2 regions of the Stenotrophomonas sp. Y-13 genome follow, and region 2 is predicted to be linked to the other one. Evidence: riboswitches for the same ligand, from Rfam matches in the RefSeq annotation. Region 2 holds a riboswitch; the other holds the start of a gene.
What was found. A riboswitch is a leader RNA that binds a small molecule or an ion and turns the genes downstream of it on or off. The one in region 2 is predicted to bind cobalamin.
Positions count from the first base shown of each region.

Region 1: linked by a shared signal. The riboswitch ahead of ACJ7VY_RS15165 (ribonucleoside-diphosphate reductase subunit alpha) and the one ahead of btuB (TonB-dependent vitamin B12 receptor) in region 2 are both predicted to bind cobalamin.

Region 1 is NZ_CP176501.1:3,334,803-3,338,205, reverse strand. It holds gene ACJ7VY_RS15170 (DUF2884 family protein) at 1-515, opposite strand, end outside; cobalamin riboswitch at 783-1,007, shown strand; gene ACJ7VY_RS15165 (ribonucleoside-diphosphate reductase subunit alpha) at 1,274-3,403, shown strand, end outside.
Region 2 is NZ_CP176501.1:534,108-537,510, reverse strand. It holds gene cobT (nicotinate-nucleotide--dimethylbenzimidazole phosphoribosyltransferase) at 1-865, opposite strand, end outside; cobalamin riboswitch at 999-1,241, shown strand; gene btuB (TonB-dependent vitamin B12 receptor) at 1,354-3,210, shown strand; gene gph (phosphoglycolate phosphatase) at 3,372-3,403, opposite strand, start outside.

The DNA.
Region 1 (3,403 bases), 870 kb from region 2:
GAGCCCTTGAGCGATTCGGCCGATGCCTGCACGCGCTGTTCGAAACCTTCGCCGAACAGCTCCTGCTCCCAGCGCCCGCGGCCGATGGTGGAGGCGACGAAGCGCTCGGCGTCCCTGCGCAGCGCGCGCACCTTGCGCGAATCGAAGTTGCCGGTCATGGAGCCGTACACCATGTCCAGCACGTCGAAGCTGATGCCCACCGATTCATTGGCGATGCCGGTGACCGCCGGCATCAACTGACGCACCCCGGTCTCCAGTACCCGCAGGCGTTGCGCGTCCGCGGCACTGACCACCTGCATGCGCCCGTCGATGCTCAGCTCGCCATCGTGGAACACGATCTCGCGCGGGCTGGCGTCGCGCTGCCGCAGCCAGATGCCGCCGCCGTCGACCAGCACGTCGTAGTCGGTGCTGACCCCGCACTGGGTGGACGACAGCGCCGGCGGCTTCACCGGGCCGGCCTGCGCGGACAGGCATGGCAGGGCGAGCAGGGCAGCGGCGAGGAGCAGGCGGCGCATGCGGGGAATCCATTCGAAGGGCCGACAGGATCGCCGGCCGCGCCGTGGCCGGGCGCCCGCCGGAAGTCATGGCGCTGCAACTGGGGTATCGGACGATGAATGCGTGAGGCGTTTTCCTACCCGCCAATTGGCCTCCAAAGGGTTGACTGCGCAGTCCTGATGAGCCGTCGGTCCCGTGCCGGCCTGCTGCTCCGGAGGCGATCGCTTGTGCCACAAGGGGGGCGCGGCCATCCACAATATTTGGCGTTGACCTGGCCGGTCACCCCCACTATCTTGTGGCCCGTCGGTTCTGGCGGGTTGCTCCCCGCCGGATTGAAAGGGAAGCCGGTGACGCCTTCAATGGCCAGTCCGGCACTGCCCCGCAGCGGTAATTGGGAACGAACCCGCCACCCAGCACTGAGGCCCGATGCCTTGGGAAGCGGCGGAAGTAGGAGGAGGCCCCCGCCTCCGCGCCCATGAGTCCGAAGACCTGCCGACAGCCGCGCGAAGCACAGCGCGCGGTGCCGGCTGCGGAGTCTTCGAGGGGAAGACGGCTGGCGACGCGGCAGCGCCGGTGGCGACCTCGGGTCGTGCCCGTCGCGGATGCTGCGACGCCGTCCTTCCATGCTTGTCGCCCGCCACCGGCCCCCCTGGTTCCTGCGAGGGCAGGCGCCGCGTGCACCACGCCATGAGGACGCATTGCCGTGACCGCCACCGATACCGCCGTTGCCCCTGCCGAGGCCGGCTTCGAACTGACCCCCCCGCCGACCGCCACCGCCATGAGCGTGACCAAGCGCAATGGCGGCACCGAGCCCGTGGACCTGAACAAGATCGTCCGCGCGATCCAGCGCTGCTGCGACGGCCTGCATGCGGTCGATCCGATGCGCGTGGCCACGCGCACCATTTCCGGCCTCTACAACGGCGCCACCACCCAGGAACTGGACGAGCTGTCGATCCGCACCGCCGCGCTGCTGATCGGCGAGGAGCCCGAGTACGGCCGCCTGGCCGCGCGCCTGCTGGCCAATTTCATCGCCAAGGAAGTATCCGGCCAGGAGATCCACGCGTTCTCGCAGTCGGTCGCCCGCGGCCACGAGGTGGGCCTGATCAACGAGCGCCTGCTCAATTTCGTGCAGGTCAACGCGCGCAAGCTCAACGATGCGGTCAACCTGGGCTACGACCTCAACTTCGACTACTTCGGCCTGCGCACGCTGTACGACCGGTACCTGCTGCGCCACCCGCACACCCGCAAGGTGATCGAGACGCCGCAGCAGTTCTTCCTGCGCATCGCCAGCGCGCTGTCCGAGGACGTGCCCGAGGCGCTGGCGCTGTACCAGCGGCTGGGCAACCTGGACTACCTGCCGTCCAGCCCGACCCTGTTCAACGCCGGCACCAGCCACGAGCAGCTGTCGTCGTGCTTCCTGCTGGATTCGCCGCAGGATTCGCTCGAGTCCATCTATGCCCGCTACGGCGACATCGCGCAACTGTCCAAGTTCAGCGGCGGCATCGGCGTGAGCTACACCCGGGTGCGTTCGCGCGGTTCGCTGATCAAGTCCACCAACGGCCATTCCAACGGCATCGTGCCGTGGCTGAAGACGCTCGACTCCTCGGTCGCCGCGGTCAACCAGGGCGGCAAGCGCAAGGGCGCGGCCTGCGTCTACCTGGAGACCTGGCATGCCGACATCGAGGATTTCCTGGAGCTGCGCGACAACGCCGGCGACGATGCCCGCCGCACCCACAACCTCAATCTCGCCAACTGGGTGCCGGACCTGTTCATGCAGCGGGTGGAGGCCGACCACCCGTGGTCGCTGTTCGATCCGCGCGTGGTGCCGGAATTCACCGACCTGTACGGCGAGGCGTTCGAGCGCGCCTACCTGCAGGCCGAGGCACAGGGCAAGGCGGTCAAGACCGTGCCGGCGCGCAAGCTGTACGCGCGGATGATGCGCACCCTGGCCGAGACCGGCAACGGCTGGATGACCTTCAAGGACAAGTGCAACAAGGCCAGCAACCAGACCCTGCGCGCCGGCAACGTCATCCACCTGTCCAACCTGTGCACCGAGATCCTGGAAGTCACCTCGGCCGAGGAGACGGCGGTGTGCAACCTGGGCTCGATCAACCTCGGCAACCACCTGGACGCGCATGGAGATTTCGATTTCGACAAGCTCGCCGAGACCGTGCGCCTGGCCGTGCGCCAGCTCGACCGCGTGATCGACCTGAACTTCTACCCGATCGAGACCGCGCGCCGCGGCAACCTGCGCTGGCGCCCGGTCGGCCTGGGCTGCATGGGTCTGCAGGACGTGTTTTTCCGCAAGCGCCTGCCGTTCGACTCGGACGCCGCGCGCGCGCTGTCGGCGAAGATCGCCGAGGCGATCTACTACCACGCGCTGGAAACCTCGTGCGAGCTGGCGCAGGAGCGCGGCCGCCACCCCTCGTTCAACGACACCCGCGCCGCCAGCGGCGAGCTGCAGTTCGATGCCTGGGGCGTGGTGCCGGCCGACGCCGCGCGCTGGGACGCGCTGCGCGAGCGCATCGCCCAGCACGGTCTGCGCAACTCGCTGATGATCGCCATCGCCCCGACCGCGACCATCGCCTCGATCGCCGGCTGCTACGAGTGCGTGGAGCCGCAGGTATCCAACCTGTTCAAGCGCGAGACCCTGTCCGGCGACTTCCTGCAGGTCAACCGCTACCTGGTCGGCGAGCTCAAGCAGCTGGGGCTGTGGACGCCGGAGATGCGCGACGCGATCAAGCTGGCCGACGGCTCGATCCAGAACCTGCCGCAGATCCCCGAGGCGCTGCGCGGCGTGTACCGCACCGCGTGGGAACTGCCGATGCGCGCGCTGATCGACATGGCCGCAGACCGCGGCGCCTTCATCGACCAGTCCGCCTCGCTCAACCTGTTCATGGAGAGCCCG
Region 2 (3,403 bases):
GCAGCCACGGCCGCAGCGACGGATTGATGCGCACTGCCGCCAACGCGGCGGCCGAAACGATGAAGCCATCCACCAGCACCGGCACGCCGCGCTGGGCGGCGGCGATCATGGCCGCGGCCAGCGCCGCGATCTCGAGCCCGCCGACGCGGCGCAGGGCTTCGCGGCCCAGGTCGGCGGCGGCGGCGATGGACGCGCCATGCAGGGCCAACGCCTGCGCGGTCACGGCCTGCTTGTGGGCAATCCGCGCCGCATCCAGGCCGGTGCCGGCGCCCACCAGTTCGGCCAGCGGCAACGGCCCCAGCACCGCCGCAAGCGCACTGGCCGAGGTGGTGTTGCCGATACCCATCTCGCCCAGCAGCAGCAGGTCGGCACCCTCTCCGCAGGCCGCGGCCACCGCGCGCTGGCCGGCGGCGAACGCCGCGTCGAGGTCAGCCGGCGCCATCGCCGGGCCGGTACTGAAATCGTCGGTGCCGCGGCGCGGCTTGTCCCAGGTCACGCCACTGACCGGCGCATCGGCCAGGCTGCCGACGTCCCAGACATGCAGCGGCACGCCCAGTTCGCGCGCCAGCACCGCAATGGCGGCGCCACCGGCGGCGAAGTTGCGCAGCATCTGCACCGTCACTTCGGCCGGATACGCCGACACGCCCTGCGCGGCGACGCCATGGTCGCCGGCGAACACCAGCACCGGCACGCGCGTGGCCTGCGGCTGCTCGCGCCGCTGCAGCGCGGCCAGTTCGATGGCGAGGGTTTCCAGGCGCCCCAGCGCCCCCTCGGGTTTGGTCAGTTGCCGCTGGCGGGCGATGGCGTGCTGCCGGTGCGGCTGCGAGGGCGCCGGGCAGGCCCGGGTGAACCATGCGTCTGTCACGTGTATTCCGATACCGCGTTGCAATCGCGCATTGTAGGGCGCGTGCCGCCGGCGCGATGTGCCGTGGCGGGCGCCACGACGCCGTGGGCCGCCCATCGCGCGGCACGCCGGGCAGCGCCGCGGACGATGGCATAGAATGCCCGCACTTTCGGGTGACTGGCCGGACTCGCTCCGGCCGGTTGAAACGGGAAGCCGGTGCCGCGCCTGCCAGGGACATCCTGGCCCGCGCCAGTCCGGCGCTGCCCCCGCAACGGTAAGCAGGACAAGGCCAGGCATACCGCCACTGTGCATCCATCGCACGGGAAGGCGCCTGGCCGGAAGCGTCGACGCGCTTCGCCTGCAAGCCCGGAGACCGGCCCGGAAGCCGACTGGTTGCGATGCGGAGGGCATGGCGGCGGCAGTAGCGCCGTGCGCGCACTCCGTCGTGTCCCTCTCCTGGCAGCCTCCACCGTCCATCCGCGCGGGAGCGCGCGGATCCAGGAGTTCCCATGAAATTGCCTTACCACACCCTTTCCCTCGCCCTTGCGCTCGCACTGCCGGGCCTTGCCAGTGCCGAACAGGCACCGACCGAGCTCGACGACGTGGTGGTCACCGCCACCCGCACGCCGGTCTCCATCGCCGACAGCGTCGTGCCGGTGCAGGTCATCGACCGCGAGCAGATCGATCGCAGCCAGGCCACCTCGCTGCTGGACCTGCTGCGCGGCCGCGCCGGCCTGGACTTCGTCAACCAGGGCGGCCCCGGCAAGATCACTTCGCTGTTCATGCGTGGCAGCGCCTCCAGCCAGGTGCTGGTGCTGGTCGACGGCGTGCGCATCGGCGCCGCCTCCAGCGGCATGCCGGCGCTGCAGGACCTGCCCATCGACCAGATCGAGCGCGTGGAGATCGTGCGCGGGCCGCGTTCGAGCCTGTACGGCTCCGAGGCGATCGGCGGCGTCATCCAGATCTTCACCCGCGCTGCCGGCCAGGGCCTGCAGCAGAACCTGGCGCTGACCGCCGGTAGCCACAACCTGCGCCAGGCCAGCGCCGGCTTCAGCAACCGCGGCGAGCGCGGCTGGGTATCGGCGCAGGGCGCCTGGCAGAAGACCGACGGCATCAACGCGTGCAACGGCTCGGCCACGCTGTTCCAGGGCTGCTATGTCGACGAACCCGACCGCGACGGTTACCGCAACGCCTCGCTCAACGTGCGCGGCGGCTATGCGCTGTCCGAGACCCTGGGCGTGGAAGGCCACATGCTCGATGCCGCCAGCCGCAACCAGTACGACGGCAGCATCTACAGCGGCAACGAGGCCGACAACCAGCAACGGGTATACGGCGGCAAGCTGCGCTGGGCCCCGGGCGATGCATTCCGCCTGTCCGCGCAGATTGGACGCAACGACGACCAGGCCGACAGCTACTACGTCCAGGCCGGCACGCGCAGCTTCGTGTCCACGTTCGACACGCGCCGCGACACCGCCAGCGTGCAGGGCGATTTCCTGTTCGCCGAAGGCCAGCAGCTGAGCGTCGGCGGCGACTGGCAGAAGGACCAGGTGACCAGCACCACCGCCTATTCGATCGACAACCGCGACAACACCGGCGTGTTCGCCGAATACCAGGGCCGCTTCGGTGCGCATTCGCTGCAGGCCAGCGTGCGCAACGACGACAACGAGCAGTTCGGCAACCACACCACCGGCAGCCTCGGCTACGGCCTGGCGCTCGGCCACGGCCTGCGCCTGACCGCCAGTGCCGGCACCGGCTTCAAGGCGCCGACCTTCAACGACCTGTACTACCCGTGGTCGAGCAACCCGGCATTGAAGCCGGAGGAATCCACCAGCGTGAACGTCGGCATCGCGCAGTACGGCGAGGGCTGGAACTGGACCTTCAACGCTTACGAAAGCCGCATCGACCAGCTGATCGCGCTGGACAGCACCTACACCCCGTACAACATCGCCAAGGCGCGCATCCGCGGCGCCGAACTGACCGGCTTCGCATCGCTGGCCGGGTTCGACATCAACGCCCAGGCCAGCTTCACCGATCCGCGCGACCACACCCGCGGTGCGGCCAGCCACGACAACTGGCTGCCGCGTCGCGCCCGCACCAGCGGCCGCCTCGACGTGGACCGCGGCTTCGGGCCGCTGCGCGTGGGCGTGACCGCCAGCGCCACCGGCCATCGTTTCGACAACGCCGCCAACACCCTGCGCTTGGCCGGCTACGGCACCGTGGACCTGCGCGTGGAGTACGCCCTCAACGAGGCATGGAGCCTGCAGGCCCGGGCGGCCAACGTGTTCGATCGCGCGTACGAAACCGTGGCCTGGTACAACCAGCCTGGCCGCGAGTACCAGCTGACCCTGCGCTACCGCTCGCGCTGAAGCCCCAGCACGACCGCTCCATCGACGCCCCGGCCTCCCGCCGGGGCGTCATTGCATGCCGGCCGCGGCTCAGCGGCTTCATGGCCGTGGCATGTCCGGGCGTGGCCCCAGGCAGCGACAGAGGCAACATCCCCGCGCCGCGCGGAGCGGCCGGTTGCCACTCAGCAGCGTGCCGTCAGTTCCCGCAGGTCGT